Linked DNA regions of Minwuia thermotolerans. The protein of the gene in region 1 interacts with the protein of each later gene in a pairwise test. Links are inferred from orthologs where the notes say so. Each region holds a gene or a part of one and is shown on either strand. Other genes may lie near its edges. The genes, in order: CWC60_RS08320 and ctaD.

Region 1 (15,589 bases):
TGAGGAAATCGACCTCCGGGAAGCTGGCCCGCAGCGCCAATCTGGAGCGCTACCGCGCCGAGTTCGCGCCGAAGCCCGCGGCCCCGGCCATCGCCCCGGCTACCACGCTGGAGCGCGTCCGCCAGGTGGTGAACGGCCAGATCCTGAGCGCCGGGCGAGCGGAGGATCACGAACCGCTGATCCGCTCCGGCCGCATCGACAGCTTCTCAATCGTCAATCTGGTGCTGGAAATCGAGCGGGCCTTCGACATCCGCCTGCCCGAGAGCGTGGCCGCCGACCCGGATGCCCTCGACACGATCGCCGCCATCGCAGCGACCGTCGAGCGCCTGAAGGACGGCGGCATCGGCGGCGAGACCGCCTTCGACTTCGGCCCCGACGACGTGCCCATGCGCGCCGACGGGCCGGTCGCGCTTTCGTCGCGCCGACCCGGCTTCTGGACCTGGTACTACCGCTTCCGCCTCCGGACCCTCGGCGTCCGCCATGGCCGGGGCCTCCGTGTACTGGGCCCGCTCCTGCTCCGGCTCGAGGGAAATCCGCGCAATCTCAGCATCGGCGACGGGGTCACGATCATGCCCTGGGCCGATCTGAAGGTGCGCGAGAACGGGAAAATCACCATCGGTGACGGCTGCGCCATCGACACCATGGCCCGGCTGGTGGCGGCGAACGACGCCGAGATCCGCCTCGGCGACCGCGCCCAGATCGCCTTTTCCTCGATCATCAACGCCGGCGAGAACGTCACCATCGGCCGCGACACGGCGACCGCCGGCCACTGCACCATCATCGCTTCCGAGCACAACTATCGCGGGCGCGAGCCCATCATGCACCAGGGCTACCGGCATGAACCGGTGCTGATCGGCGCCGACGTCTGGCTGGCCTCCAACGTGCTGGTCACGCCGGGCGCGAAGATCGGCAATGGCGCGGTGATCTCGGCGCGATCCACCGTGACGGGCACGATCCCGCCCTATGCGCTGGCCGCCGGCGTGCCCGCGCGGGTGATCGGCGCGCGCTGACGCTCAGCCGAGCGGCAGGCTGCGGATGTGGTTGGTCCAGCCGTGCTCCAGGGCCTCGAGCCGCACCAGCAGCGCCGCCAGATCATTGCCTTCGGCATCGAAGACGTCGGCGAAATCGGCCTCCAGCCCGGCGATCCTCTCCGACAGCGCGCGGCCTGTCCGTGTCAGGCGGACAATCGTCGCGCGGCGGTCCTGGGACGACTTGAACTGCTCGATATAGCCGGCCTCGACCAGATTCTTGAGGTTGTAGGAGGCGTTGGAACCCTGATAGTAGCCGCGCTCCGTCAGGGTGCGGACGTTCACCTCCGCGTCGCCGATATTGGTCAGAAGCAGAGCCTGGACGGCGCTGATGTCGGCGATGCCGAGGCGATCCAGCTCCGCCCGGATCACGTCCAGATAGAGGCGGTGAAGACGCTCGATCATACGGGTTACGGCACGGTAGGCGCGGCCCGGATCGCGGGTCATGCTGTCCGGCTGATGGCTTTCGGCCATGAAGTCGCTCCGGCGGTTAAGCGAACGGTAAGATGATGGTGGCAGCGTTTCCTTAACAAGCCCCTGCCCCAACCAGGCCATCAATCATGAGTACGCGCGATATCGGTGGGATGGAAGACGGCGCCGCCACGCCGAGCGTCGTCGTGATCGACGACGACAGGGCCGGCGGCGAAATCATCGGCCGTTTCATCGCGGGTTCCGGATTCACGGTGCGTGTCGAATCGAACGTCTTCGCCGGTCTGCACGCGGTCCGCCGGGCGCAGCCGACGGTGGTCCTGCTCGACATCCAGCTGCCGGGCATCGATGGCATCGAAGCGGCCGCTATGGTCCACCGCTACGCGCCGGCGGCCAAGGTCATTTTGATGTCGGGATTCCCCGAGCAGCTCTCCAAGGCGAGCCGGGATTCGCTGGCTGCGTTCGCCATTCTGGAAAAGCCGCTGCCGCTTCCCGCGATCGTGGATTTCGTCCGCCGCGCCGTCGGGTGATGCCCGTCACGCAATTGAAATTGCATGCTTATTCGTTCGTTAACCCTTGCCGCATATCGTGGAAAGCAGATCGCACGACTGGAGCATCTGGTGTTGAATCCGGCGCAGAGAGCCAAACCTGACGTCAAGGCGTTGTTTGATCTGGCTCAGCGCAAGAGCCGGGAAGGCCGCGCGCGTCTCTACGAGGATGTCTGGAACCTGTTCGAAACGGACGGCGACGCCCTGTCCGACAACGAACGGGGAATCATGACCGACATTCTCCGCCGCCTGAGCCATGACGTGGAAATGACGGTGCGCCGGCGGCTGGCCGAGAAACTCGCCGCCGACGACAACGCTCCGCCGGAACTGGCGGCCATGCTCGCCAATGACCAGATCGAGGTCGCCTACCCCATTCTGATGGACTGCCGCGCGCTGCGCGACGCCGATCTCGTCGAGATCGTCCGCCACCGCACGCTGCAGCACCAGTTGGCGACCGCCATGCGCGCCGACATCTCCGCCGAGGTCAGCGATGCGCTGGCCAGGCATGGCGGCGAGGACGTGGTCGTCGCCCTGCTGGAGAACAGCAGCGCACAGATCTCCGAGGTGCTGTTGGAGCATCTGGTGGCCGAATCGGAACGCGTCGATCGCTACCAGAAGCCGCTGCTGCGCCGGCCGGACCTGCCCAAGCCGCTGGCCAAGCGGATGTACGCCTGGGTTTCCGCTGCGCTGCGCCAGTACATCCTCGACAACTACAAGTTCGACCAGGCTTCCCTGGACGAAACGATGCTGAACGCCATGAACGAGGCGGTTCGCGCCAACAACGGCGAAGACGAGCCGCGCGACCCCTCGGAGCGGCTGGTGGAACGGCTCTACAACGCCGGGCAGCTCAACACGGGCTTCGTCATGAAATCGCTTCGTCAGGGCGAGGTCAGCCTGTTCGAATTCGCCCTGGCCCGGCTCTGCGGTCTGCGCGTCGAACTGATGCGGCGGCTGGTCTACGAACCGGGCGGCGAGGCCTTCGCCATCGCCTGCCGGGCGCTGGACATGGACCGGCAGGTCTTTCTGACCATGTACGACCTGACGCGCGCAGCGCGCGGCTCGCTCACGCGCAGCCACTCGGAGGAACGCCAGCGTCTGCACGATCTCTATCACGACATCTCGTTCGAAAGTGCGCTCGCCGTCGTGCGCCGATGGCGCCAGGATCCGGACTATCTGGCCGCGCTCAACCAGCTCGCCCACCAGAAGTAGCCTGGCCGCCCACGCCTTTACACGCCGGGTCCGCCGCGCAATATAGCGGACTGGACCTGAGCAATCGGAAGGGCGAACCATTGATCGACCCGTTCGGCAGAACGATCAGCTATCTCCGCGTCTCCGTGACGGACCGCTGCGATTTCCGCTGCGTCTACTGCATGTCGGAGAACATGACCTTCCTGCCCAAGTCGGAAGTGCTGAGCCTGGAGGAACTGGACACCCTCTGCTCGGCTTTCGTCGCCAAGGGCGTACGCAAGCTGCGCATCACCGGCGGCGAGCCGCTGGTGCGCCGCGATGTCATGACCCTGTTCCGCAATCTCGGCCGGCATCTGGAAAGCGGCGCGCTCGAGGAACTCACGCTGACATCGAACGGCAGCCAGCTTCACCGCTTCGCCGACGAACTCGCCGCCATCGGCGTGCGGCGCGTCAACGTCTCCATCGACACGCTGGACCCCGAAAAATTCGAGCGCATCACGCGCTGGGGCAAGCTGGACAAGGTGCTGCGCGGCCTCGAGGCGGCGCAGAAGGCCGGGCTGCACGTGAAGATCAACACCGTGGCGCTGAAGGGCATCAACGAGGACGAGATTTCCTCCATGGTCGACTGGTGCGGCCGCCACGGCCACGACCTCTGCCTGATCGAAACCATGCCGCTGGGCGACATCGACGGCGACCGCACCGACCAGTATCTGCCGCTTTCCATGGTCCGGGCGCGTCTGGCGCAGGACTGGACGCTGCAAGACACCGACTACAAGACCGGCGGCCCCGCGCGCTACACCCTCGTGAAGGAGACCGGCCAGCGGCTGGGCTTCATCACCCCGATGACCCACAATTTCTGTGAGAGCTGCAACCGGGTGCGGCTGACCTGCACCGGCACGCTCTACATGTGTCTTGGCCAGGAGGATGCGGCCGATCTGCGGGCGCCGCTGCGCGCCGACCCGAGCGGCAGGGCGCTGGATCAGGCCATCGACGAGGCCATCGGGCGCAAGCCGAAAGGCCATGATTTCATCATCGACCGCCGCCGCTCTGCGCCTGCGGTCGGCCGGCACATGAGCGTCACCGGCGGCTGAACCCGGGCCGTTTGACGGCGACGCGCCCCACGTGGGCATGTATCTTGCTGAAATTCCTGTGCGGATCGTGCGCTGTGCCAGCAGGGCACAGGGCGCGCCGCGCCTGAACGCAGACGCCCGGGGTCCCAACGCGCCATGATCGCGCGCCGCATCATACCGAAGTTCCTGTCGGTGACGGAAAACGTCAGCCGGGGCATGACCGTTGCCGGTCTGGCCCATGGCGCGGCACTCGGCGTTCTGATCGTGGCCGCGCCCCAGCTCTTCGACCGCGATCTCGACCGTTTCGCGTCGCCGATCTCGATCCAGATCTTCGAGGGCGTCTACCAGCAGCCTGAGCCGCAGAACGTGCTGCGCATCGAGCCGGATCTGCCCGCGGCCATCTCTGTGGAGACCGCCATCGAATCCAGCGACCCCGACCCGCCCGAAGGCGCGGTCCCCAGGCCGGAGAATGCGCCCGAGATCGCCCTGCCCGATGTGCGCCCGGCCGCGATCGAGGCCGCCCGCCGCGCGCCCCGTCCGGCGGACGCCGGCGCCGCCCCCGAGCCCGCCGCGCCGGGCGACGTCGCCCTGATCTACGAACGCGGCGCGCCGCTGACCCCGGACGAGGAAAGAGGACAGCGAGAGACACCTGACGCATCGCGCCTGCAGGACCGCGAGCGGCTGCCCGAGAACGCGCGCGCGATCGAGGCCGAGATCCGCCGTCTGGAAGCCATGAAGGCGCAGGCCGTGGTCGAACAAAAACTCGCCGCTGCCCGCAAGCAGGAGGCTGCGGCGCGCAACGCCGAGGAGCGGCTGGCGGCCATGCAGCGCCGGCTCGAGCGGCTGCAGATCGCCAGGGCCGAAGCGCGCGTGCCCCGGATCGAGCCGCCCGATCGCGCGGCTCCGGAAGCCCCGCGCGAGGTCGCCCAGGACGCGCGGACGCGCGCCACCCTCACACCCGATGCGGCGATGCCGGAGAAGGCGGCGGAAGTCCTGGAACGCTCCGAGAGGCGCGAAAAACAGGATGACGCACTGACACCGGCCGAACGGGAAAGGGCGCGCCAGGCCGTCGAGCGTTATCGCAAGGCCGCCCAGGAAGGCATTCCCGCCGCGGAGATGAACCTCGCCCGCGCCCTCGACCGCGGTGATGGCGTCGAGAAGGATCGCGCCAAGGCCCGCTCAATCATGGAGGACCTCGCCGAGAAGGGCTACGAGCCGGCCCAGATCGAACTGGCGAAGAAGCACCTGACCGGCGATGGTGTGGAGGAAAGTCGCAAGAAGGCCTACATCCTGCTGAAGAACGCTGCGGAGGAGGACAACGTGGTGGCCCGCCGCGCGCTCAGGGCGCTGCGCGACGAGATGAGCCTGGAGGAGCGCCAGCAGGCTGAGCGGGAAGCTGCCAACCGGCGGCGGAAGATCGAACAGCAGCACGCGGAGAAGCGTCTGCCGCCGGCGCGCCAGAAGGCGCTGGACGAAAACCTGCGCGAGGCCGTCGACCACGGGAATATCGGCAAGATGGAGACGCTGCTGCGCGCCGGCGCCGATCCCAACGCGATCGATGCTTCCGGCCGGGACGCCATCATCGCCGCCGCCTGGCGCGGACGCGAGATGGTGGTGGAATTCCTGATCGAGAAGGGTGTCGACATCGACACAGTCGATCTGGATGGCCGCACCCCGCTTGCATGGGCCGCCATCAATGGCTACGTGCATATCGTCGAGGATCTGCTGGCCCACGGCGCCGACCCGAACGCCCGTGACGACACGGGCACGACGCCGCTGATCCGGGCGGCGTGGAATGGCCACTTCGAAGTCGCCGAAACGCTGCTGAACGGCGGCGCCAACCCCTTGATCGAGGATCGGCAGGGCAAGACCGCGCTCGACCGGGCGCAGGAAGAATCCTGGCCCCGCGTGGTCCGGCTTCTGGAAGGACGCATCTCGGCCAACTGAACCGGCGCAAGATCGGGAGTGGACGATGGAAGAGTTTCTGCAGACGGACTACATCCCGGTCGGCGAAGCGTTGCTCCGCGTCCTCGCCGCCGCCGGCTGCGGCTTCATCCTGGGTCTGGATCGGGAACTGAAGAAGAAGCCGGTCGGCCTGCGCACCTACATGCTCGTCGCCGTCGGTGCGGCCGCGTTCACCATCGCGGGCATGGAACTCGCTCACCAGGATGCGCCGGTCAACAACCGGATCGATCCCGGCCGCGTCATCGAAGGCATCATCGGCGCCTTCGGCTTCCTCGGCGCCGGCGCCATCATCAAGTCGGGCGACGACCGGCTGTCGGGCATGGCCAGCGGCGCAGCCACCTGGGTGACCGGCTCGATGGGCGTGGCCTGCGGCCTCGGCCTGTTCTGGCTGGCCCTGCCGCTGGCGCTCGGCGCCGCGGCCGTCCTGTTTGTCCTCGAATTCATCCAGGGCCGAACGGAAGCGATGAAGAACCCCAACTACCGCAAGGCCGGCGGCAAGCACTTCCGCTAGAGCGGACCAGTAAGATATTGAATCCACTGGCATGCTCGGCTTGAGGTGGCTGTACCGGGGTCAAGTCCCATCACGCCAGAGGAATTCGTCTCCACATGGCGTCACCCCCGCCTCCGTGCGGGGGTCCGGAGCGGCTTCGCCGCCATTAGATGATCTGACCGGATACCCGCACGTTGGCGGGCATGACACCAGGCGGCAACGCGATTCAATCAATGCTGGTCCGCGTCAGGCGAACCGGGTCGCCAGCTTTTCCGAAGCCGCATCGAGTATGTCGTCCTGCTTGGAGAAACAGAAGCGCACGAAGTTCGACGGCGCCTCCGCGCCGGCGTAGAACGCGCTGACCGGCACCGCGGTGACGCCGGCCTCCTTCGTGATCATCTCGCAGAACGCGACGTCGCCATCGGCGAAGCCCAGCCCCCGGATATCGGCGTTCAGGAAGTACGTGCCCTGACAGGTCGCGGGCTGGAATCCGGCCGCCACCAGCCCCTCGGCAATGCGGTCACGCTTGGCCTGCATCACCGCCGCCAGGCCGGCGAAGTAGCTGGCTTCCTTCTCCAGGCCGTAGGCGACGGCGCGCTGCAGGTTGGGCGGTGTGGTGAAGGTCAGGAACTGGTGCGCCTTGGCGATGCGCTGCAGCAGTTCCGGCGCCGCGGTGGCGTAACCGACCTTCCAGCCGGTCAGTGAGAACGTCTTGCCGGCCGATCCGATCTTGACCGCCCGGTCGCGCATGCCCGGCAGGGTGATCAGCGGAATGTGCGCCAGCCCGTCGAAGACGATGTGCTCGTAGACCTCGTCGCAGACGGCGTAGGCGTCATGGGCCAGAACCAGTTCGGCGATCAGGTCCAGCTCCGCACGGCTGAACGCCTTGCCCGCCGGATTGAGCGGGTTGTTCAGCAGGATCAGCTTGGTCCTGTCGGAGAACGCGGCCCGCAGCCGGTCCTCGGGCAACTTCCAGTCGGGCGGCGACAGGCGCACCAGCTTCGGGACGCCGCCCGCCCGGCGGATCATGGGCAGATAGGAATCGTAGAGCGGCTCGAAACAGACGACCTCGTCGCCCGGCTCGATCAGCGCCAGGAAGCATGCGGCCAGCGACTCCGTCGCGCCCGAGGTGACCATCGTCTCCGCCTGCCAGTCGACATCCAGGTCATAGAACCGCTTCCCGTGGGATGCCACCGCCTGGCGCAGTTCCGGTACGCCGAGCATCGGCGGATACTGATTGGGCCGGTCTTCCAGCGCCTCGGCGGCGACGCGCCGGACGTCCTCCGGGCCGTTGTCGTCAGGAAAGCCCTGGCCGAGATTGATCGAACCGTGCTGCATGGCCAGACGGCTCATCAGTTCGAATACGGTCACCCCGTATTCGCCGAGGATCGAGTTGCCTTGTTTCATGTCAGTGTCTTGCAGGTCTGCTTGTCATGGGCGTGCGGTCGAGCGCGGCACATAGCACGCGGTAGAGCTTTCCGACATCCGCGCTGAGAAAGACCGATGAGAGCAGCCCCTGGCTGTCTGCCTCGTCCACCGCCTGCAGCAGGGATTCGTACTCGTTGACGTACATGTCCACGTGACGGCGGAACTCGCCGTCTTCGGCATAGGCGCGGGCTATCCGCTTGCGCTGGCCACGCTCGGCCAGCCGGCGGGCGAACAGACCGCGGTCGCCCTTGCGGAAGGCGCGCCATTGCCGGTCGTCGACCGTGTCGCCGAGCATCGCATGCATGTCCACGGACAGTGAATGCAGCCCTTCCGAGACCATGGCCGCGGAGCGCAGGAAGCGCTTGTCGCGGTCGATCCGGATGTCCTCGCGGACGCGCCGCGCCGCTTCCGCCGCCCTTTCCGCCGCCGACTGCAGCTTTTCCGCCTGCCCTTCGAAGGCACGAGCGGCCAGTCCGGACTGGATGGTCACGGCCTGGGAGGCGCCGGCGACGGCTGTCGCCTGCTCGCCCAGCAGGCGGCGCGCCCGGTCCGCCGCCTTCTCCGCGAGCGACACGGACTCGGCGAACGCCTCGCGCTGGCGGGTCATCGCCGTGTCCGACTTCTCGGCCGTCTCGGTCAGCGCCCGGCCCGCCTCGCCGGTGCGCTCGACCTCCTCGGTCATGGCGCGGACCGTCGCGACCAGATCCTCGTTCAGCCTGGCCGAGGCGGCGCCGAGCGTCTCGATCCTGGTTTCGAAGGCCTCCGATTTCTGCTGCAACTCGGACAGCGCGACGGCGATGGTCCCGGTCAGTTCCCGGCCGCCTTCCGCCGCGCTCTCGCGCATCGCCTGCAGCCGTTCGGCCTCCGCCTCGAAGCCGGCGCGCAGTGTCTCCGCCGCGCGTGTCGCCGCTGCCTCGGCCTCCGATACGGCGGCCAGGCGCGACTGAAGCAGGGCTTCCAGTTCGCTGCCGCGCTCACCCAGCGTCGCCGCGACCTGCTCGCTCTTTTCGACCTGAACCTCCAGGCGGCGGGTCACCTGTTCGGCGCTGGCGCCCGCAGCCTCGCCCGCATTGACGAAAGCGGACATCCGCGCCCGGGCCTGTTCGAGCTCACCGGCCAGACGCTGGGCATTCGCGGTGACTGTCTTGGCCAGCCGCTCGTGCTCGGCCGCGAAGGCGTCCCGCTCCTCCGACAGGCGCCGTGCCCGCTCCAGGCTTTCCTCGGACGTCCGGACAAGATCTTCCCGCATCGACGCGCTGGCGTCGGCCAGCCGCCCGGCGGCGATCTCCACCTCGCCGGCCTTGGGCAGCGCCGCCGCCATGGCGCTCGCCGCCTCTTCCATCGCGGCGCTGGCGGACTTGGCGGAGTTCTCGCCGGAATTCGCCGCTTCGGCAATGCGCTCCGCGGTCCGCTCGAGCATGGCCTGGGACGCCTGATTGCGATCGGTGAGCGCCTGCATCTGCCGCGCGATCGCCTCTGCCTTTTCCAGGTTCGCATCGGCGGCGCTGTCGGCCGTGGCGCTGAGCGCGGTGGCCCTGAGTTCGATCTCGTCGGCGGCGCCGAGAACCCGGCCGGAAACCGCGCCGGCCCGCTCGTCCAGCCCGTCGATCTCCTGCTGCAGCCGGGCGGTCAGATCCATGATCCTGTCGCGCACGCGTTCGGCTTCCTCGGTCAGCGCGCCGCTGCCGACCTCCAGGCTTTCCGCGGTGATACGGGCCAGTTCGCTCGCTTCGGTGACCTTCCGGGCAAGGCCCGAAAGCGATGCCGAAAGCGCCTCGTCGGCGCCGCCGGCATGTTCCTGCAGCCGTTCCAGCACCCCTGCAATGCGGTCGCCCTCCCCGGCCAGCCGTCCGGCGGCCTCCGTCATCTGCCGCTGCATGCCGTCGGCGGTCTCGCCCAGGCGGCTGCCGTTCTCCTCCAGCGACTGCGCCGTCCGGTCGCCCAGTTCGGCGATACGCACGATCTCGCGGCCAAGCACGGAAGACGAATCGGTGACATCGCTCAGCAGGGCACGGACATCGCGCGTGCGTTCCCCGGCCCCTTCGGCGCCGGCGCGAGCGGCGGCGTCCAGACTGTCGACAGCCGCTTCCAGCTCGCCGATCCGCTCAGCCAGCCGCCCGGCGGCGCCATCCGCCGTGGCCGCCGCCGCCGACAGTTTCAGTTCCAGTTCCGCCGCGGCGCCGCTCAGATTCTCGCCCAGATCCGAGCTGATCTTCTGCAGGCCGGTTTTCTCCGTCTCCAGGCTGCCGACAGCGCGCCGGGTTTCGTCCACTGCCCGCTGGAGCCCGCCTATGACGCCTTCCAGTCTGGCCGCCGTCTCCCCGTCCAAGCCCTCGGCCAAAGCGCGGAGTCGGCCGGCCATCCCTTCCAGTCCCTCGGTGCGGTCGCGCCAGAGATCCACGAACACGCCGAAGGCATCCTCCGTCTCCCGCGCCTGTGCGCCAAGCCGCCCCTCGACCGCAACCAGCCGTTCCGCCGAGAGCGCAGCGCGTTCCTCCAGACGGCCCGAAGCTTCCTCGAGGTCCCCCGAACGCGCGGTCAGTTCCGCGGTCACCGCCCGGCTGCGTCCCTCCAGGACGTCCAGGTTCTCCTCGATGCTGTGGCGGATCGCGGCGGCCAGACCCCGCACCTGACCATCCAGCGTCGACATGTTCTCGCCCGCGCCGCCCACGGCCTGCTCGATGTCCTTGAGCAGCAGGGCCAGTTCGGCGACCGATTCTGACAGCCGCGCCGAGGCCCGGTCGGATGCGCCCGTGGCCTCGTCCACCGTCGCCCGCATGGCTCCCGTCCGACTCTGAAGGTCAGACATGAATGCCGACAGATCGTCCGACAGCCTGGCAAAGGATCCGCCCGCCGCCGACGTCGCATGCTCCACCCGGTCGGCGACCTGTTCCAGGCGTTCGGCCGCCCCCTGTTCCGCGGCCAGCGCCGCCGCGGCGATCCGCGCCGCGATGTCTTCCAGTTCGCCGGTGCGCAGGGTCACGACGTCGCCCAGTTGCGCCAGACGTTCGTCAACGCGGTCGCCGGCGCTCACCAGCGAACGCGCCGCGCCCTCGATCGACTCCACCGACTGCCGGGCGCGTTCCTCGCTGCCTTCGGCACCGCGGGCGACCTCGTCCAACGCTTCGCCCAGGCTGCGGACGGCGGCCTGGCCGCGTTCTGCCAGGTCCCGCAGACCGGCATCGCTGCGCGCGGCTTCCAGCCCGACTTCCTCCAGCGCGGCAGACAGTTCGGCTACGCGCGCCGAGAGCCGCGCCGACGTCTCCCGACCCTTCTCCCCGGAGGCTTCGGTCCGCTGCTCCAGGAAGGCGATCTGCTTCTCCAGGTCGCGGGCGGTCCCGGCGAGCCCGCCGGAGACCGCGGCCAGCCGTTCGGCCGACCGCTCTGTCGCCGCTTCGGCGAAGCTGGCGACCTCGCGGACGCGCTCCTCCAGACCGGCCATGCCTTCCTCGACCACGCCCGACAGATGCGAAACGGTGGCGTCGATCCGCTCCTGCGCGGTAGACAACCTGACGTCGGCGGCTTCGATCTGCCGACCCGCAGCGGCGAAGGCTGCGCCGGCTTCGGTCACATGGGCTGCGGCCCCTTCGGTGCGATCTGCAGTCGCGGACGCCGTCTCGCCTGCGGCCTCGGCATGCTCGCGGAACAGGTCGACCGCGGCCCGGGCCTGTTCGACCGCGGCCAGCAGCGCCTGCTCCGCTTCCCCGGCGCCGACATTGATGCTGTCGAGGGAGCCCGCCAGTTCGGCCATCCGCCTGTCGACGCGGCCTGCCGCCTGATCGGACGCCCGCATGGCCCCCGAGGCCAGTTCGCCCAATTCCTCGAGCCGATCCCGCGTGGTCTGATCCAGATCGCCGATCAGGGTGCGGATCTCGCCGGCAGCGGTCCGCACCCGTACAAGACTGTCATCGACGCCCTTGCCGACCGCTCCGGACTGATCGGCCGTCCGCGCCATCTCCTGGGAAAGCGCCTCGATCCTGGCCTTGAGATCCTGTGTGGCGCCCGCAATACGGCGCACCGTCTGGTCGCTCTCTTCGCGCAGACGTCCGAGCGGCTGATCGATGGAATGGCCGATCTGCTCTGCTCTTCTGGCCACGATTTCAACGGTTTCCCCGGCAGCCTTCACCTTGGACTCCAGGGCGGCGCCGATCTCCGCCGTGCGCCGTTCGGCCAGGGCCACGGTCGCGCTCAGATTGCCGCTCTCGGTCCGGCCCAGCTCGCGCACCCGTTCGCCGACGCGCTCGAACTCCGCCAGCAGCCGGTTCTGTTCCGCCAGAGCATCGCTCAGCAGCGCGGAGACATCGTCGGCCCGGCCGCCGGCGGCAGCGGCGTTGCGCGACAGCGCCTCCGCCCCGGCGCCGATGCGTGTGTCCAGGGATTCCACGCGGGCGAGCGCATTGGACAGTTCCGACTCGACGGTCTGGCTCAGCCGGCGCAGCGAAAGCGCCACCGCGTTCAGTTTCGCCTCCGCCTCGGCGTTCGGACCGCTGATATCGGACAGCACTTCCAGAAGGGCGGCTCGGCTGCGGCCCGCCTCGACGCTCCGCCAGTAGAGGAAACCGGCCAGCCACAGGAACAGCGGCGGCGTGAAGGCCGCAAGCACCAGCAACGCCACTTCGTGCGGCAGCATCAGGCCGAGCGAGCCGAAGCCCACCGACCAGGCGATGTAGCGCCAGACCAGGACCGCCCAGACAACGGTCGCACCGCCAAGAACCACGGCGGTGACGCGCCGGACCCTGCCGATATCCGCGGCTGCAGCCTCGTCCGCCGCCTCCGCGCGAACCGCTTCCTCTTCCGAACGTCCCGACCATTTCAGCAGCATCGGTTCAGTCTCCTTCGGCAGTGTCGCCCGGCGGCAGACTCGCGGCGCGGTCCGCATGCTCCTGCAGGATCGAAATCAGTTCCGCGGCGTCCAGCGGCTTGGCCAGATAACGGTTCATGCCTGCGTCCATGCAGCGCGAGATATATTCGTCGCCCGGATGGGCCGTCATCGCGATAATCGGAATGGCGCCGGCGGCGCCCGGCATCTGCCGGATGGCGCGGGTCGCGCTCAGGCCATCCATTTCCGGCATCTCGACGTCCATCAGTACGAGGTCATAGGGCAGCGTGCGCAGGGCCTGCAACGCCTCGCGGCCGCCGCCCGCTACCACGGCCTCGTGGCCGGATATCTCCACGATCGAGGCCGCGAGCTTCTGGTTCACGGCGACATCGTCGACCACCAGAACGCGCAGGCGCGCGCCGGAGGCGGCAACGGTCCGGCGCGGACGGGCGCTCTCGTCCGCCGCTTCGGCCGGTCCGCCCGCCAGCGCCCGATGGTATCGGGCGCGGCGCACCGGCTGCAGCAACCGCGCATCGAACAGGGCGTCTTCGGCCTCAGGCACCGCCTCGACGACGCCCACCGGCACGGTCAGGACCAGCCGGCAGCGCTTCAGGGCGGCATCCGCCCGCACCCGCGTCGCCAGATCCCCCGCGCCGCCCTTCACGCGCCAGTCGATCACGGCGACCGAATCGCCGCCGGCGGCCCGCAGCTGACGGAGTCCCTCCGCCGGGTCGTCCGTGGATCGCACCGCCGCGCCCCAGCATTCGGCATAGCGGGCGGCAACTTCGCGCACCACGCCGGACGGACCGACCAGAATCACCTTGACACCATCGAGGGAGTCGGGGGCTTGCGCCTGCTTGCCGGATCGTATCGGCAGGTCGACGCGGAAGGTCGAACCGCCGCCATCCTCGCTTTCGACCGAGATCTCGCCACCCATGGCGTCCACCAGGCGGCGTGAGATCGCGAGCCCGAGTCCCGTGCCGCCGAACCGTCTGGAAATGCCGCCCGCCTGGCTGAACGGGCGGAACAGGCGGGGCAGAACGTCGGCGGGAATGCCGATGCCGGTATCGGTGACTTCGATGCGCAGCATGGCGCGCGACTGCGGCGCCAGCGTCGCCGTCAGCGTGACCGAGCCCTCCTCGGTGAACTTGATGGCGTTGCTGAGCAGGTTGAGCAGCACCTGGCGCAACCGTCCGGCGTCGGCGGTCAGGATGTCCGGCACCTCCGGGGCGATGTAGCTGGCCAGTTCGAGCCCGCTGGATTGCGCCCGTTCCGCCATCAGGCCGACGGTCCCTTCGATGGTTCGGGCCAGTTCGAAAGGACTGTCGTCCAGTTCCACCCGGCCCGATTCGAACTTGGTCAGGTCCAGGATGTCGTTGATCAGGTTGAGCAGCGCGTCCGCCGATTCCTTGATGATGTCGGCGTAGGAGCGCTGTTGCGGGTCGAGCTTCGTGCCCTGTAGCAATCCGGTCATGCCGATGATGCCGTTCATCGGGGTGCGGAGTTCATGGCTGATCGTGGCGAGGAATTCGGATTTGGTGCGGTCGCCGGCCTCCGCCGCCTGCCGGGCGGTCTCCGCCGAACGGTGGGCCGCCTCCAGCCTTTCGATCAGGTCCGTGTTCTGGAACCGGAGCGAGAAGGATTCCCTGAACCGCTTGTTGAGGATGCGCAGCCAGCCCAGCAGCACCGCGAAGCCCAGCAGACCCATGGCGGCTGTGGCCATGCCGAGTTCGTCACCAGTCAGCGCGAGCATGAGCAGCAGCGGCGCAACCGTCGGCACGGCGAGCGCGATGAAGGCCGGCGGATAGAGCGCCCTGTGGACGATGGCGGCAAACAGCGAGCCGAAGGTGAGCAGGGCCAGAAACGCCTGATGCGGATAGGAACCGGGGTCGAAATAGCCCGCCAGGCAAGAACCCCAGATCACCCCGACCACAGCGGAAAGCGCGACATACCGCAGGCCCCAGGCCTCGGCGTTTTCCGGCGCGGTGCCTGCCGCCTCGAACGCCTTTCGCAACCGGTCGCCGGCGATCGTGAACAGGGCCGCGCCGACGATCAGGACGATTGTCGGCCACAGTGCGCGGTCGACGAAGACGGTGCCGAGAATCGCGACCAGAATGAAGGGACTGACCCGCAGCCGGGATGAATCGCGGATCAGTTCCGCGATCATGGCCGCGCGGATGCGGGAATCGCGGTCGAGGGACGACGAATCGCCCGCGCTTCCCGCCGGCCGCCGCGGCGTCGCGTCGACGGCCGAAAGCGCACTATCGCCGATGTTCTGCGAAGCGCCGACGCTGTCCATACCGACGCCCACTCCCAAGCGCTGCCCCCTGACCGGTCAAGGTGTCACGACCGGCCGCCAAGGGCAATCTTCCGGGGCGCGGGGCGGCCCGGGCGCGCCTCACCAGGCGGTGTAACCGCCATCGACGACCATTTCGGCGCCGGTGACGAACCGGCTCTCGTCGGACGCAAGATAGACCACGGCGTGGGCGATGTCGGCGGGCTCGCCCAGATGGCCGACCGGATGCCGGCTGGCGATGTAGGCCATGACCTGATCGGGCTCGGGACGCTTGTTGACGGCATTCACCACCATGGGCGTCTCGATGTAGCCCGGATGGATCGAGTTG
Region 2 (15,513 bases), on another replicon or contig:
GGAGGGATCCGGGATCTCGTCGGAGGTGACCATCCAGGGCCCGAAGGCGCCGGTGGTGGTGAAGTTCTTGCCCGGCATGAACTGGTGGGTGTGGGCCTGCCAGTCGCGCACCGAGCCGTCATTGTAGCAGGCATAGCCCGCGATGTGCTTCAGCGCGTCGTCGCGGCCGACATGGCGGCCGGCCTTGCCGATGATCACGGCGAGTTCGCCCTCATAGTCGAACTGGTCGGAATTGCGCGGCTTCACCATGGCCTGGCCGTGCCCGACCTGGCAGTTGGCGTAACGCGGAAACAGCACCGGGTAGCCGGTCGGATCGCGGCCGGTCTCGATGCGGTGATCCTCGTAGTTCAGGCCGACGCAGACGATCTTGCGGGGATCGGGGATGACGGGCAGGAAGGTCACGTCCTTCAGCGCATGATCGGGCTTGCCCTCGGAGCCGGCCTGGATGGCCTTGCCAAGCGCGTCGTCGGCGAGCACCTCGCGCAGGCTGTGGTACTTCTGGCCCAGCAGCGGGAAGAGGTCGATCACCGCGTCGCCCTCGACGGCGCCGAAGCTCGTCTTCCCGTCGATCTCGAAGCTCATCAGCCGCATGACGTGTCCTTCCCCTTGCCCGATTGTTCGTTGGCCGAACCCTAGTGCGGAAATCCGGCTTCTTGAAGATACAAATTTCCCGCCGGTTCCCCGCGCTCAGCCGAGATAGCGGGCCGCCAGATGGGTCCGGAACGCCTCCGCCGAGAGCGGCGCGCCGGTGGCGTCGGCCAGCACTTCTTCCGTCGTCGCGGAAAGACCGCGGCGGTGGACCTTTTCCCTGAGCCAGCCGGTGAAGGCCGCGAAGTCCCCGCCGGCGACGCGTTCGTCCAGATCAGCGACATCGCGCCTGAGCGCCGCCATGAGCTGCGCCGCCGCCAGCGCGCCCAGCGTGTAGGTCGGGAAATAGCCCACCGCGCCGTCCATCCAGTGGATGTCCTGCAGGCAGCCGTCGCGGTCGTCGGGCGGGCGGATGCCGACAAGCTCCGCCATGCCGTCGTTCCATGCGCCGGGCAGGTCGCCGACGGCGAGATCGCCCGACAGCAGCGCCTTCTCCAGACGGTGCCGCAGCACGATATGCAGCGGATAGGTCGCCTCGTCGGCGTCGACGCGGATCAGGCCGCGCGCGACGCGGGTGACCAGCCGGTTCAGATTGTCAGGGTCGAATGCCGCCTGGGGCCCGAATGTTTCCGCCAGAAGGGGCGAGAGCCAGCGCAGGAAGGCCGGCCCGCGGGAAAGCTGCATCTCGCAGATCAGGGACTGGCTCTCGTGCAGCGCCATGCCGCCGGAGCGGCCAACCGGCTGGCCCCGCCACTCGACGGGCAGGCCCTGTTCGTAGAGGGCGTGGCCGGTTTCGTGGACAATGCCCATCAGCGCCTCGGCGAAGCCCTCGGGCGCGTAACGCGTGGTCAGGCGGACGTCGTCCTGCACGCCGCCGGTGAAGGGGTGAACGCTTTCGTCCAGCCGGCCCTGCGCGAAGCGGAAGCCGAGCGCCGCCATGACCCGCTGGCCCAGCGCTTTCTGGCCGGCGAGGGGAAAGGGGCCGCGCGGCGGCGCCGGTTCGGGGGCCTCGGCCTGACGGGACAGGATGTCATCGATCATGTCCGGCAGCCAGACGGCCAGATCCTCGAACACCGGCGCGACCGTGGCCTCTCTCAGGCCCGGCTCGAAGAGCTCGAGCTGGGCGTCATAGGGCGCGAGGCCGAGCGCCTCGCCCCGCGCCGCCGCGGCCTGGCGCACCAGGGCGAAGACCTTCTCCAGATGGGGCTGCTGGCGGGCGAAGTCGTTGGCGGGCCGCGTCTCGCGCCAGCACATCTCGGAGGCCGCGCCGGCCCGCTGCAGCGCCTCGACGAGGTCGGTGGGCACGGCGGTGGCGAGCAGGTATTCGCGGCGCATCAGTTCCAGATTCCGGGCCTGCCAGCTCTCCAGCCGGTTCCGGTCGGCCTCGGCGCAGTCCAGCAGCTCGGCCGTTTCCGGCGCGATCAGGATCTCGCGGGCGATCAGGCTGAGCTCGGCGATCTGGTCCGCGCGGCCCTCCGCCGACCCGGACGGCATCAGCGTCGCCCGGTCCCAGTAGAGGATGCCGAGCGCGTCCTCGACCCGGCCGCGCCGGCGGAAACGTGCGACCAGGGCCGCATAGGCGTCCATACCGTTCACCGGCGTCCCTCCCGTCCGCGCCTGAAACCCATGATCAGCCAGATGACCGCCAGCACTGCGGCCAGGGAAAACCAGGTCAGCGCGTAGTTCAGATGGGTGTTGCGCAGGTTGAGGTCGGGCCGTTCCGCGCGGGGCCATTCGCTGCCGTTCTCGGCGACCACGTACCATGCCGGCGCTTCCAGCCCGGACATCGCGGCCATGGCCGGGGGATCGACCGCGAACCAGGTGCGGCTCGCCGCGTCGGGTCCCGGCGTGAAGATGGTGTCGGGATCGGGCAGGCGCAGGACGCCGGTCACCGTCACCTCGCCGCGGGGCGGCTCGCCCGGCCGCGCCGCGGGATCGCGGAAGCGGCCCGGCACCCAGCCGCGCTCGACCATGACGACCTGGCCGTTGTCCCGCACCAGGGGTGTGAAGACGCGGTAGCCGATCTCGCCGTCTTCCGGCCTGCCGGCGCGATAGACCTCGCCCTCATGGCGGAACACGCCGCTCAGTTCGACGCGCCGGAAGCGCCATTCGGCCGGATCGGCGATCGCCTGGGGCAGGGGCCGTGCAGGCTGGCCCATGCGGGCGGCGATCTGCTCGATCAGGCCGGTCTTCCAGGCGCGCCGCTCCAGCTGCCAGTAGCCGAGACCGCAGAGCACGGCGAAGGCCATGGCGGCAAAGATCGTGAGCCAGAGAGAGGGACGAAAACGCAACGCGGCTGTCCTGCGGTTCTAGATATCGACGTCCTGCGTCGCCCGGTTGCGGAACTGCAGCGCGATCAGCAGCGCCTTGGCCGGACGCAGCAGGATGAGCGAGCCGCCGATCACGACCGGCAGCAGGTAGAGCGGATGGACCCAGACGGGCGGCGCGAAGCTGAACTCGACCCAGAGCGCCAGGGCCGCGGCGACCGCGCCGATGATGAAGATGATGAAGACCGCGGGGCCGTCGCCCGAATCGACCTTCGAATAATCCAGGTCGCAGACGTCGCAGGCCCGCGCCACCTGCAGGAAACCGCTGTACAGCCGACCCTCCCCGCAGCGCGGACAGCGGCAGCCGAAGCCGGCCCGGAATGGCGAGACAAAGCCTTCTTCCATCATTCCGGGCCGGCGATCAGGCGATCACTGGTGGATGACGCCGCCGGAGCCGCCCCACCAGTAGATGCAGACGAACAGGAACAGCCAGACCACGTCCACGAAGTGCCAGTACCAGGCCGCCGCCTCGAAACCGAAATGGTGGTCGGGGCTGAAGTGGCCCTTGATCGCCCGCACCAGACAGACCAGCAGGAAGATGGTGCCGATCAGCACGTGGAAGCCGTGGAAGCCCGTCGCCATGAAGAAGGTCGAGGCGTAGATGCCGTCCCGGAAACCGAAGGGCGCATAGGCGTATTCATAGGCCTGCACGCAGGAGAACAGCGCCCCAAGCAGGACGGTGCAGATCAGCCCGTTGACCAGGCCCTTGCGGTCGCCCTCCCTGAGCGCGTGATGCGCCCAGGTCACCGTGGTGCCGGAGAGCAGCAGGATGACGGTATTGACGAAGGGCAGATGCCAGGGATCGAAGACTTCGATGCCCTGCGGCGGCCACTGCCCGCCGATCCCCTCATTGGGATAGAGCGCGGCGCCGAAGAAGGCCCAGAACCAGGCCACGAAGAACATCACTTCGGAGGCGATGAACAGGATCATGCCGTAGCGGTGGTGCAACTGGACGACCGGCGTGTGGTGGCCCTTGTGCTCGGCCTCGTCGATCACGTCCCGCCACCACACGATCATGGTGTAGATCACGCCGAGGAAGCCCACGGCGAAGACGATGACCGGGATGATCGAGCCATCGGTGTTGTGGCGCGGGATCGAGAGGATTCCGCCCACCGCCATGAGAAAGGCGGCGATGGCGCCGATGATCGGCCAGGGGCTCGGATCGACGAGATGGTAATCGTGGTTCTTGGCGTGAGCGTCAGCCATGCTCTCACTCCCTCCTTGCCGCGCCGTCCCCACCGGCGGCGCTGACCCTGCTGTCCGGCTCGCCCTTGGCGGGCTTCGCCTCGAAGAACGTGTACGAGAGCGTGATGGTGCGCACCTCGTCCGCGTTGGGATCCTGCTCGATGGCGGGATCGACATAGAACTGTACCGGCATGTCCGCGGACTCGCCGGGCGCGAGCGTCTGCTCGGTGAAGCAGAAGCACTCGATCTTGACGAAATACTGCCCGGCCTTCAGCGGCGCGACGTTGAAGCTCGCCGTGCCCGTGATGGTCCGGTCGGTCGGGTTGGTGGCGCGATAGAAGGCGAGCCCGGTCTCTCCGGTGCGCACCGTCATGCTGCGCTGCACGGGCCGGAAGGTCCAGGGCATGCCGCGCGCCAGGGTTGAATCGAACTCCACCTTCATCGTGGTCTCGCCCAGCATCTCCGACCCGGCCTCGGCCTGCTGGGTGGTGCCGGCGAAGCCCGTGACCCGGCAGAACAGGTCGTAGAGCGGCACGGCGGCGTAGGACAGGCCGACCATGCCCGCCACCATGGCGAGGCAGACGACGACGACCCGTCCGTTGCTGCGGCCGCTAGCGCTGGACACCGACATCCCCATTCATGACGGGCAGATCGCCCTGGCTCATCTTCACCAGCGAGCCGGCGAAGACCAGTCCCACGAAGGCCGCCAGCGCCAGCGCGACGGCCAGGTTGCGGCCGCGGCGGCGTTTCGCCTCCTGCTCGTTCAGCGGCTCGAAGCGGTCCATCAGGCCCACCCCGCCGCATGCTCGATCCCCAGCGCGGCGAACAGCGTGAAGAGATGCACGATGGAATAGCCGAACAGCCGCTTCGCGCCCTCGTAATAGCCCGTGGGCTGCCGCCAGACGACGGCGGCGAGGGCAATGAATACCAGGCTGCTCACCACGGCGACGGCAAGGTAGAGCGCGCCGCCGACGCCCAGCACCCAGGGCAGGATCGCCACCGGCGCCAGCAGGACCGCATAGACCAGGATCTGCCGCCGCGTCGCCGGCTCCCCCGCCACGACCGGCATCATCGGCACGCCCGCGCGGGCGTAGTCGCCGCTGCGGTAGAGCGCGAGCGCCCAGAAGTGCGGCGGCGTCCACAGGAAGATGATGGCGAACAGCGCCCACGCGCCCGGCGCGGCGAGGTCGCCCGTCGCCGCGGCCCAGCCGATCACCGGCGGAAACGCGCCCGCCGCGCCGCCGATGACGATATTCTGGGGCGTCAGCCGCTTCAGCCACATGGTGTAGATGACGGCGTAGAAGAAGATGGTGAAGGCCAGCATCGCCGCGGCCGCCAGGTTGACCAGCAGGCCCATGGTGAAGACCGATGCTGCGGCCAGGAACAGGCCGAAGACCAGCGCGTCTCCGCGTCCGACGAGCCCCGCCGGCACGGGCCGGGCGGCGGTGCGGGACATGACGGCGTCGATGTCGGCGTCGAACCACATGTTGATGGCGCCGGAGGCGCCGGCGCCGACGGCGATGCAGATCACCGCGATCAGCGCCGTGACCGGATGCACCGAGCCGGGCGCGGCCAGCAGGCTGACGGCGCTGGTGAATACCACCAGCGACATCACCCGCGGCTTGAGCAGACGCATGAAGTCGACCGCCCGGGCTTCCGTGGCCCGGGCGGCTTCGTTCTTCGCAGCATATGCGGCGTCGCTCATGGCGTTGCGGTCCTCAGCCCTGCTGACGCTCGCGGACCACCGGCAGGTCCTCGTACTGGTGGAACGGCGGCGGCGACGGCAGTTTCCACTCCAGGGTGGTGGCGCCCTCGCCCCACGGATTGTCGCCAACGCGGCGCTTGGCCATGTAGGCCTCGATCACGCCGAACAGGAAGACCAGCACGCCGACGCCGGAGAGATAGGCGCCCCAGGACGATATCTCGTTCCACGGCGCGAACTCCGCAGGATAGTCGGGGATGCGCCGCGGCATGCCCTGCAGGCCCAGGAAGTGCTGCGGGAAGAACAGCAGGTTCACGCCGATGAAGGTGACCCAGAAGTGCAGCTTGCCGACGAACTCGGAGTACATGTAGCCGGTCATCTTCGGGAACCAGTAGTACCAGGCGCCGAAGATCGCGAACACCGCGCCCATGGACAGCACGTAATGGAAGTGGGCCACGACGTAGTAGGTGTCGTGCAGGTAGTTGTCGAGACCGGCATTGGCCAGCACCACGCCGGTGACGCCGCCCAGGGTGAACAGGAAGATGAACCCGATCGCCCAGATCATCGGCGTGCGGAAGCTCATCGACCCGCCCCACATGGTCGCGATCCACGAGAAGATCTTGATGCCCGTGGGCACCGCGATGACCATCGTCGCAGCCGTGAAGTAGGCGCGCGCGTCGAGGCTGAGGCCCACCGTGTACATGTGGTGGGCCCAGACGACGAAGCCGACGACACCGATGGCGACCATGGCGTAGGCCATGCCGAGATAGCCGAAGACCGGCTTCTTCGAGAAGGTCGAGACGATATGGCTGATGATGCCGAAGGCCGGCAGGATCAGGATGTAGACCTCCGGATGGCCGAAGAACCAGAACAGATGCTGGAACAGGATCGGGTCGCCGCCCATCGAGGCCTCGAAGAAGGCGGTGCCGAAATTGCGGTCCGTCAGCAGCATGGTAATGGCGCCGGCCAGCACGGGCAGCGACAGCAGCAGCAGGAACGCCGTCACCAGCACAGCCCAGGCGAAGAGCGGCATGCGGTGCAGGGTCATGCCCGGCGCGCGCATGTTGAAGATGGTGGTGATGAAGTTGATCGCGCCCAGGATCGACGACGCGCCGGCCAGGTGCAGCGACAGGATGGCGAAGTCCATGGCCATGCCCGGATGGCCGAGCGACGACGAGAGCGGCGGATAGATCACCCAGCCGGTGCCGACGCCGTCGCCGCCGGGACCGCCGGGAACGAACATCGACAGCACCAGCAGTCCGAAGGACGGCGGCAGCAGCCAGAACGAGATGTTGTTCATCCGCGGAAAGGCCATGTCCGGCGCGCCGATCATCAGCGGCACGAACCAGTTGCCGAAGCCGCCGATCAGTGCCGGCATCACCATGAAGAAGATCATGATCAGGCCGTGGCCGGTGATCAGCACGTTGTAGAAGTGATGGTCGCCGCCGAGGATGTCCGCGCCCGGGCTCTGCAGCTCCATGCGGATCAGCATGGACATCACGCCGCCGATGATGCCCGCGATGACCGCGAAGATCAGGTACAGCGTGCCGATGTCCTTGTGGTTGGTCGAATAGACGAAGCGCTTCCAGCCCTTCGGGTTGCCGTGGGCGTCGACCGATTTGCCGAGATAGCTCATGTCTGGCTCACTTTCCTGACGAGAGGTTTCAGCGACGGCCGGACTGCGCGACCTTCAGGTCGCCGCCGTCCAGGCCCGCGGATTGCTGCTGCGCCCAGGCTTCGAACTCGTCCTTGCTGACGACCTCGACCATGATCGGCATGAAGCCGTGCAGCATGCCGCACAGCTCCGAGCACTGGCCGAAATAGGTGCCTTCCTTTTCGAAGTAGATGGGCAGCTCGTTCAGATGGCCGGGCCAGCCGTCGACCTTGCCGCCCGCGGCGGGCATGGCCCAGCTGTGGCCCACGTCGGCGGCAGTGACCTGGACCTTGATGTTGGTCCGGGCCGGCAGCACGACGACATTGTCGGTCTTCAGCAGGCGCAGCGCGGGGTCGTAGCCCTCCTCGCCCTCGTTGATCATGTTGGCCACGAAGGAGAAGCCGCCGTGGTCGGGATACTCGTACTCCCAGTACCACTGGTAGCCGGTCGCCTTCAGCGTCATCTCCGCGTCCTCGACCTCGTGGGTGTTGATCAGCAGCTTGAAGGACGGCACGGCGATGACCAGCAGGATCAGGATCGGGACGATGGTCCAGACGACCTCGACCAGCGTGTTGTGGGACGTCCGCGACGGCGTCGGGTTGGAGCGCTCGTTGTAGCGCACCATGACCCAGATCAGCAGACCCAGCACGAGCAGGGTGATCAGCGTGATGATGACCAGCAGGAGGTTATGGAAATCGACCATTTCCTCCATCAGGGGAGAGGCCGCCCCCTGCATGTTGAGTCCCCAGGGTTCCCCCTGGCCCAGCCGCCCCTCCTGGCCGAAGCCCGCCGTCGTCATCGACAAGAACGCCGCGATCGCGAGAAAGATCCGCATCATTTCCGTTCCGATCCTCGATACCTGTAACCCGTCCGCGGCGCCCCGGCCGCAGACCCCCCTTATAGCTGCGCCGGAACCTACCCTCCAAGCGAGCCGCGCCACAGGGGCGATAATGTCGCAATTGAAGCTGTACTATCCGGTTCCGGGCGCCGCCGGACCGTCGAGCGCCGAGCGGCCGGCGGCGACATGACCCGCCGCTTCCGCGCGCCCGCGCAGTTCCTTCGCCCACTTCCGGCTCTTGGCCGCCATGACCTCCGGCGGCACGCCGAGCTGGACCATGGCCGCGGCGCCGTTCGCCGTCTCCCGGTAGCTCTCGATCAGGCCGTCCTCGCCGAAGATGAAGATCGAGGTGCCTTCCAGCAGCACGTGATTGCCCGCGAAGGCCGGCATGGTGGAGATGAAGCTGAACAGATAGCGGGCATAGCCGGTGCGCCCGTCGCAGACCGGATCGATCATCTGCCAGCTGAAATCCTTCGCATCGCCCCAGAAATGGTTCGACAGCATGTGGGCGATTCGCTCGCGGCCCTCGAAGGGTCCGTAGATATAGTCGTGATAGACGCCGTCTTCGGCGAACAGGGCCGCCAGCCCCGCGCCGTCATTGGACTCCACCGCGTCGGTGAAGCGCTTCAGCACCTTGTCGAAATCCACCATCTGGCATCTCCCCCGGTCTTTCGGCCCATGCTACAGCAGGGTGACGCTGCGCCGCGACCGGAACATTTCCGAGTCGCATTTCCGGAACAGGCGCGAACGAAAGGGGACAGGCCGGTGAAGGCGGAACGAATCGGGGGGCGCCGATTCGTTCCCGCGCCGGCGAGCGAGGCCGGGGAGGGCCCGAAACGATGATATTCCGCGATCCGGTCCACATGACCGAAGAACTCGGCATGCTGCGCGACACCGTACGCCGCTTCGTCGCTGAGGAAGTGACGGGCAAGGGCGACGCCTGGGAGAAGGAGGGGCGCACGCCGAAGTCGGTGCTGAAGAAGCTGGGCGATCTCGGTCTGCTGGGCGTGCGCTATCCGGCCGAATACGGCGGCTCCGAACTCGACACCCTGGCCACCGTGGCGCTGCACGAGGAACTCGGCCGCTCCACCTATGGCGGCTTTCACGCCATGGTCTCGGTCCACACCGACATGGCCTCGCCGCATCTGGCCCGCTACGGCACCGACGAACAGAAGCAGAAGTACATGCCCGCCATCGTCGCCGGCGACATCCTGACCGCGGTCGCGGTGACCGAGCCCGGCGCGGGTTCCGACGTCGCCGGCATATCGACCAAGGCCGTGCGCGACGGCAATGGCTGGCGGCTCAACGGGCGCAAGATCTTCATCACCAACGGCGCCACCGCCGACGTGCTGTTCGTCGCGGCCAAGACCGACAGCTCGGTCAAGGGCAGCCGCGGCATCTCCATCTTCATCGTCGAGCGCGACACGCCGGGCTTCGAGACCGCGCGCACGCTCGACAAGACCGGCTGGCGCTCCTCGGACACCGCGGAACTGGTCTTCGAGGACGCACGCCTGCCCGCCGACGCCCTTCTGGGGCAGGAGAACCGGGGCTTCTACGCCATCATGGACAATTTCCAGAACGAGCGTCTGACCCTCGGCGCGGCCTCGGTGGGCATGGCCATGGCCGGGATCGAGCAGACGCTCGACTGGGTCAAGCAGCGCCGCGCCTTCGGCAACCCGCTGTGGGATCTCGGCGCGGTGCGCCAGCGCATGGCGAAGGCCGCCGCCGAAGTCGAGGCAGCACGGCAGCTGACCTGGCACGCGGCCTGGCTGGACGCGCAGGGCCTCGACTGCACGCGCGAGGTCTCTATGGTGAAGGCGCTGACCGGCGACATGGTCAACCACGTGCTCTACGAGTGCACGCAGTTCTTCGGCGGCATGGGCTTCATGACCGAGAACCCGGTCGAGCGCATGTACCGGGATGCGCGGGTGATGTCGATCGGCGGCGGCGCTTCCGAGGTGATGCTGGAGGAGGTGGCGAAGCGGCTCTGATCAGCGCTCGCCGCCCAGTCCCAGCACGTCGACCATGCCATAGAGGCCGGGCGGGCGCCCTTCGGTCCACATCGCGGCCCGCACCGCGCCGGCGGCGAAGATGGCGCGATCGGTCGCGGTGTGGCTGAGCGTCACCCGTTCGTTGTCGGTGGCGAAGATGATCGAATGCTCGCCCACGACATTGCCGCCGCGCAGCGCCGCATAGCCGATCTGACCCTTCTTCCGCGCGCCCGTATGGCCGTAGCGCCCGCCCACGGCGACCTTGTCGTGGTCCTGTCCCCGGCCCTCGGCGGCGGCCCGGCCCAGCATCAGCGCGGTGCCGGAGGGCGCGTCGATCTTCCAGCGATGGTGCATCTCCACCACCTCCACGTCCCAGTCGAGGCCGAGGGCGGCGGCGACCTGCTTTGCGGTCTGCATCAGCAGGTTGACGCCGAGCGACATGTTGCCCGCCTGGACCACGGCGACCTTCTCCGCCGCGCGTTCGATCCCGGCCTGCTGGTCCTTCGACAGCCCTGTGGTGCCGATCACCATCGCGCAGCCGGTCTCGGCGGCGGCCTTCGCGTTGGCGACCGTCGCCTCGGGCACGGTGAAGTCGATGACCACGTCGGCGGCGCCGAAAACCGCGGCCGGGTCGTCGGAGACGGTGACGCCGACCGGCTCCAGCCCGGCCAGCCGCCCGAGGTCCTCGCCGACCGCGGCGGCGCCCTTCGCCTCCAGCCCGCCGGCGATTTCCGCGCCCTCGGTTTCGCTCACCTGCTTCAGCAGCATCCGTCCCATGCGCCCGGCGGCGCCCGCAATTGCGATCCTCATGCTTCCCTCCGGCTTCCGCCCTGACGTGAAAGGCCATAAACTCACGGCCATGCATTTGAAATCAAGCTGGATGGACGCGGCCGCCACCGGCCGCCTGCGCGAGCACGCGGCCCGCAACCTGGCGGGCTTCGAGCGGACGCCGCCGAACCGGGAGCCGGCCAAGCGCGCCGCAGTCGCCTGCCTCATCACCCATGACGATGACGGCATTCCCTGTTTCGTCATCACCCGGCGCTCCTCGAAGCTTTCCAGCCACAAGGGGCAATGGGCCCTGCCCGGCGGCCGGATCGACCCCGGCGAGAGCGTGATCGAGGCGGCGCTGCGCGAGGTGCGGGAGGAAATCGGCCTGCACATTCCCGATGCGGACGTGCTGGGCCGGCTCGACGACTACGTCACCCGCTCGGGCTACTGCATCGCCCCGGTCGTGGCCTGGGCGGGGGAGCGCCCGGCCTTCACGCTCAACCCGGCGGAGGTGCAGGAGCTGCACATGCTGCCGCTGGCGGACCTGGACCGGGAGGACTCGCCGCAGTTCGTGGAGATTCCCGAAAGCGACCGGCCGGTGATCCGCCTGCCGCTGATGGACAACCTGATCCACGCGCCGACGGCGGCCGTGCTCTACCAGTTCCGGGAGGCGGCGCTGCACGGGCGCCCCACCCGCGTCGCCCATTACGAACAGCCGGTCTTCGCCTGGAAATAGGAGGGCGGCGGACGGATGCCAGGCTCCCGGCGGGCCTTGCGCGCCCACTCCTCCGCTCTTGAACGCAGCCCGGTTCCGACACTAGATGATGTACGTACATTCTGGCGCTGCGCGCCGCGTTCCCCCGACCTCCACGAAATCAGGATCTTCATGCCCGACACCGCCCGCACCGCCGACGACGCCCTCGAACTGCTGGACGACCTGCTGAAACGGGCGCTGGCCCACGGGGCCGACGCCGCCGACGCGGTGATGATCCAGAGCGATTCGGTCGGCGCCTCCTGGCGCATGGGCAAGCCCGAAGACCTGGAGCGCTCCGAAAGCCGCGATGTCGGCCTGCGCGTGATCCGGGGGAAGAAGCAGGCGACCGTCGCCTCGACCGACCTGAAGCCGTCCATGCTGGAGGAACTGGCCGAGCGCGCCAACGCCATGGCCAGCGTCAGCCCCGACGACCAGTGGTGCGGGCTGGCCGACAGCGCGCTCTACGCCCGGGAGGTGCCGGACCTGGACCTGGACGACCATCCCGACCCCGATCCGGAAAGGCTGATCCAGCGCGCCCGCGCGGCGGAGGAGGCGGCGCTGGCCGTCGACGGCGTCAAGCAGTCGGAGGGCGGCAGCGCCGGCATGGCCCGCACGCGCATGGCGCTCGCCATCCGCGGCGGCGACCGGCCCTTCGCCGCCAGCTACACCACCTCCAGCCATTCGGTGTCATGCTCGGTCATCGCCGAGGATGCGCAGGGCCACATGGAGCGCGACTACGATTTCTCCTCGGCGCGCCATTTCGCGGACCTGGCGAGCCCCGAAGAGGTCGGCCGGCAGGCGGCGCTGAACACGGTGCGCCGGGTCGGCTCCCGCAAGATGGGCTCCAACAGGCTGCCCGTGGTCTTCGACCCGCGTGTCGCCAACGGCCTGCTGGGCCACTTCGCCGCCGCCATCAACGGCACGGCGATCGCGCGCGGCACGTCGTTCCTGAAGAACCGCATGGGCGAACGGGTCTTCGCCGAGGGCATCCGCGTGGTCGACGACCCGCTGCGCCCGCGGGGCCTGCGCTCCCGCCCGGTGGACGGGGAAGGCGTCGCCGTCCGCCGCACCGACCTGATCGAGGACGGGATACTGAAGACCTGGATGCTGGACAGCGCCACGGCGCGCCAGCTCGGCCTGCAGACCACCGGCCATGCCGGCCGCGGGGCGGGAAGCTCGCCCTCGCCCGGGCCCAGCAATCTCTACCTGGAGCCGGGCGAGGTCTCGCCCGAGGAACTGATCGCCGACATCACCGAAGGCTTCTACGTCACCGAGCTGATCGGCTTCGGCGTCAACGGGGTCACCGGCGACTACAGCCGGGGCGCCGCCGGGTTCTGGATCGAGAACGGCCGGATCGGCTTCCCGGTCTCGGAAATGACGGTCGCCGGCAATCTGAAGGACATGTTCCTGAAGCTCCGGCCCGCCAGCGACCTGGTCTTCCGCTATGGCGCCAACGCGCCCACCGTCCGCATCGACGGCATGACCGTGGCCGGGAACTGACGCGCGTGAGCAACCGGGAGCTACGGGCCGATCACAGCCTGCTGATGTCGACGGTCCGCCAGGCCGGCGCGCTGGCGCTCGAATTCTTCGATACCGATCTCAAGACCTGGGACAAGGGCGGCGACAACCCGGTCACCGAGGCCGACATCGCCGTCGACGACCTGCTGCGCACGAAACTGACCGCGGCCCGGCCCGACTATGGCTGGCTCTCCGAGGAGACCGCCGACGATCTCGGCCGGCTGGAGAAGCGCCGGGTCTGGATCGCCGATCCGATCGACGGCACCCGCGCCTTCATGCGCCGCGTGCCCGAGTTCACCGTCTGCGTCGCCCTGGTCGAGGACGGCCTGCCCATCCTCGGCGCCGTCTACAATCCGGCCAAGGACGAGTTCTTCGAGGCCGCCCTGGGCGGCGGGGCGCGCCTCAACGGCCGCCGCATCCGCCCCTCCGAACAGCACGACGCCGGCGAGGCGCACTTCCTCACCGCCCGGCGCAACATGACCTATTTCGACTGGCCGAAACACGGCGACGACATGAAGTGCACCTGGATGAACTCCATCGCCTACCGCATGGCGCTGGTGGCCTGCGGGCGCTTCGACGCGGCGATCTCCATGGCCGGCAAGCACGACTGGGACATCGCCGCCGCCGACCTGATCCTCACCGAGGCCGGCGCGCGCTGCACCACCACGAAGGACCTGACGTTCCGCTACAATCAGGAACGTCCGCGCCATCCCAACGTCATCGCCTCGGGGCCGAACCTCCACGACGAGCTGCTGCGCGTCCTGGGATAGGCTGCAACCACCCTCTCCCGACCCGCTGACGCGGGCCACCCTCCCCCTTCGGGAAGGGGGAGGACAGGGAGGGGGATGCGCCGGCGCCTGATTGAATCGCCACTGGAGGTTCGGTGTCATGCCCGCCTTCCTGCGGGCATCCGGTCAATCCATCGACTTGCGGCGAAGCCGCTCCGGCCCCCCGCACAGGGGCGGGCGCGAAAAGCCGGGTGGGCGGCGATTCCGTCAGAAAGCCGCGCTGTCTGGATCGGGCGCCGCACGGGCGCGCCCGGTGGCCGCGGCGTTCAGCCCTGCGGCTGCTTCACGTAGCGCAGATAGGGCTTCACCGTCTTCCAGCCGTCGGGGAACTTGTCCTTCGCCGCCTCGTCGGAGACCGCGGGGACGATGATGCAGTCCTCGCCGGACTTCCAGTCCACCGGGGTCGCGACCTGGTGTTTCGCGGTGAGCTGCATGGAATCGATGACCCGCAGGATCTCAGCGAAGTTCCGCCCCGTCGCCATGGGATAGGTCAGGACCAGCTTCACCTTCTTGTCGGGGCCGATGACGTAGACGGAGCGGATGGTCTGGTTGTCGGCGGCCGTACGGTCCTTCGCCGGCCCCGAGGCTTCCGGATGGATCATGTCGTAGAGCTTGGCGACCTTCATGTCCTCGTCGCCCAGCATCGGGAAGTTGGGCGCCGTGCCCTGGGTCTCCGCGATGTCCTTCGACCAGGCCTTGTGGTCGTCGACCGAATCCACGCTGAGGCCGATCAGCTTGACGTTGCGCTTGTCGAATTCCGGCTTCAGCCGCGCCGCCGCGCCGAGCTCGGTGGTGCAGACGGGCGTGAAGTCCTTCGGATGGGAGAACAGCACCGCCCAGCTGTCGCCGATCCAGTCGTGAAAGCTGATCTCGCCCTCGGTCGAGTTCTGCTTGAAGTCGGGGGCTTCCTCGCCAATGCGCAGGCCCATCGCGTTCCTCCACGTTCGTGATGTGTGAATTCGGAAGTTTAACACATAGAGCGCTGTCTTCCTGTGACAATACGGAAGGCGACCGGAATCTGCGGCGTGGTTTACGCGGGCTTAAGAATAGGCGGGTAGCTATGCTGGGTTCGCGCCAGACAGGGGAGCTCCCAGCTGCGATGACCAGCCAGAACGACCGCCCTGCGCCGGCGCCGGCCGAGAGCGCGTCCCGCTCCGCGGCCGAGGAGGCGCAGCGGTTCCGGGACTTCGCGGAGGCGGCGTCGAACTGGTTCTGGGAAATGGATTCCGGACTTCGCTTCTGCTGGTTCTCCGACAGTTTCGAACGGATCTCGGGCGTGCCGCAATCGCACCTGCTGGGCCGCTCGCGGCGCGACATGCTGGCGCTCGCCGATCCGGTCACCGACGAGATCACCAGCCTGCAGGACTGGTGGGACCACATCGCGGTGCTGGAAGCGCACC

The links.
Region 2: the proteins of CWC60_RS08320 (region 1) and ctaD interact in binary tests that used the Escherichia coli proteins (3 or more experiments, as listed by UniProt). The link is inferred for Minwuia thermotolerans from one-to-one orthologs.

What each region holds. Positions count from the first base shown.
Region 1 is NZ_PIGG01000031.1:78,986-94,574, forward strand. The notes cover bases 6,046-9,025. They hold CWC60_RS08320 (aminotransferase), read right to left. Parts: upstream 8,126-9,025; coding sequence 6,965-8,125; downstream 6,046-6,964. Other genes in these bases: CWC60_RS08310 (ankyrin repeat domain-containing protein), read left to right, coding at 6,046-6,210; CWC60_RS08315 (MgtC/SapB family protein), read left to right, coding at 6,236-6,739; CWC60_RS08325 (coiled-coil domain-containing protein), read right to left, coding at 8,127-9,025. Outside these bases: CWC60_RS08285 (AMP-binding protein), read left to right, coding at 1-1,010; CWC60_RS08290 (MarR family winged helix-turn-helix transcriptional regulator), read right to left, coding at 1,014-1,502; CWC60_RS08295 (response regulator), read left to right, coding at 1,646-1,987; CWC60_RS08300 (DUF2336 domain-containing protein), read left to right, coding at 2,120-3,214; GTP 3',8-cyclase MoaA, read left to right, coding at 3,265-4,284; more of CWC60_RS08310, read left to right, coding at 4,420-6,045; more of CWC60_RS08325, read right to left, coding at 9,026-12,968; CWC60_RS08330 (ATP-binding protein), read right to left, coding at 12,973-15,264; CWC60_RS08335 (SDR family NAD(P)-dependent oxidoreductase), read right to left, coding at 15,364-15,589. UniProt on the Escherichia coli protein: Shows aminotransferase activity with methionine and histidine as substrates, and to a lesser extent also with phenylalanine.
Region 2 is NZ_PIGG01000037.1:77,825-93,337, reverse strand. The notes cover bases 5,129-8,032. They hold ctaD (cytochrome c oxidase subunit I), read right to left. Parts: upstream 7,439-8,032; coding sequence 5,819-7,438; downstream 5,129-5,818. Other genes in these bases: coxB (cytochrome c oxidase subunit II), read right to left, coding at 7,467-8,032; CWC60_RS12270 (heme o synthase), read right to left, coding at 5,129-5,805. In the rest of the region: CWC60_RS12305 (fumarylacetoacetate hydrolase family protein), read right to left, coding at 1-591; CWC60_RS12300 (carboxypeptidase M32), read right to left, coding at 688-2,175; CWC60_RS12295 (SURF1 family protein), read right to left, coding at 2,181-2,879; CWC60_RS12290 (DUF983 domain-containing protein), read right to left, coding at 2,898-3,260; CWC60_RS12285 (cytochrome c oxidase subunit 3), read right to left, coding at 3,285-4,121; CWC60_RS12280 (cytochrome c oxidase assembly protein), read right to left, coding at 4,126-4,659; CWC60_RS23650 (hypothetical protein), read right to left, coding at 4,712-4,885; more of CWC60_RS12270, read right to left, coding at 4,885-5,128; more of coxB, read right to left, coding at 8,033-8,291; CWC60_RS23645 (nuclear transport factor 2 family protein), read right to left, coding at 8,427-8,945; CWC60_RS12250 (acyl-CoA dehydrogenase family protein), read left to right, coding at 9,134-10,285; dapB (4-hydroxy-tetrahydrodipicolinate reductase), read right to left, coding at 10,286-11,095; CWC60_RS24280 (NUDIX hydrolase), read left to right, coding at 11,145-11,789; CWC60_RS12235 (TldD/PmbA family protein), read left to right, coding at 11,940-13,307; CWC60_RS12230 (3'(2'),5'-bisphosphate nucleotidase CysQ), read left to right, coding at 13,313-14,095; CWC60_RS12225 (peroxiredoxin), read right to left, coding at 14,380-15,042; CWC60_RS12220 (sensor histidine kinase), read left to right, coding at 15,213-15,513. UniProt on the Escherichia coli protein: Cytochrome bo(3) ubiquinol oxidase is the terminal enzyme in the aerobic respiratory chain of E.coli that predominates when cells are grown at high aeration.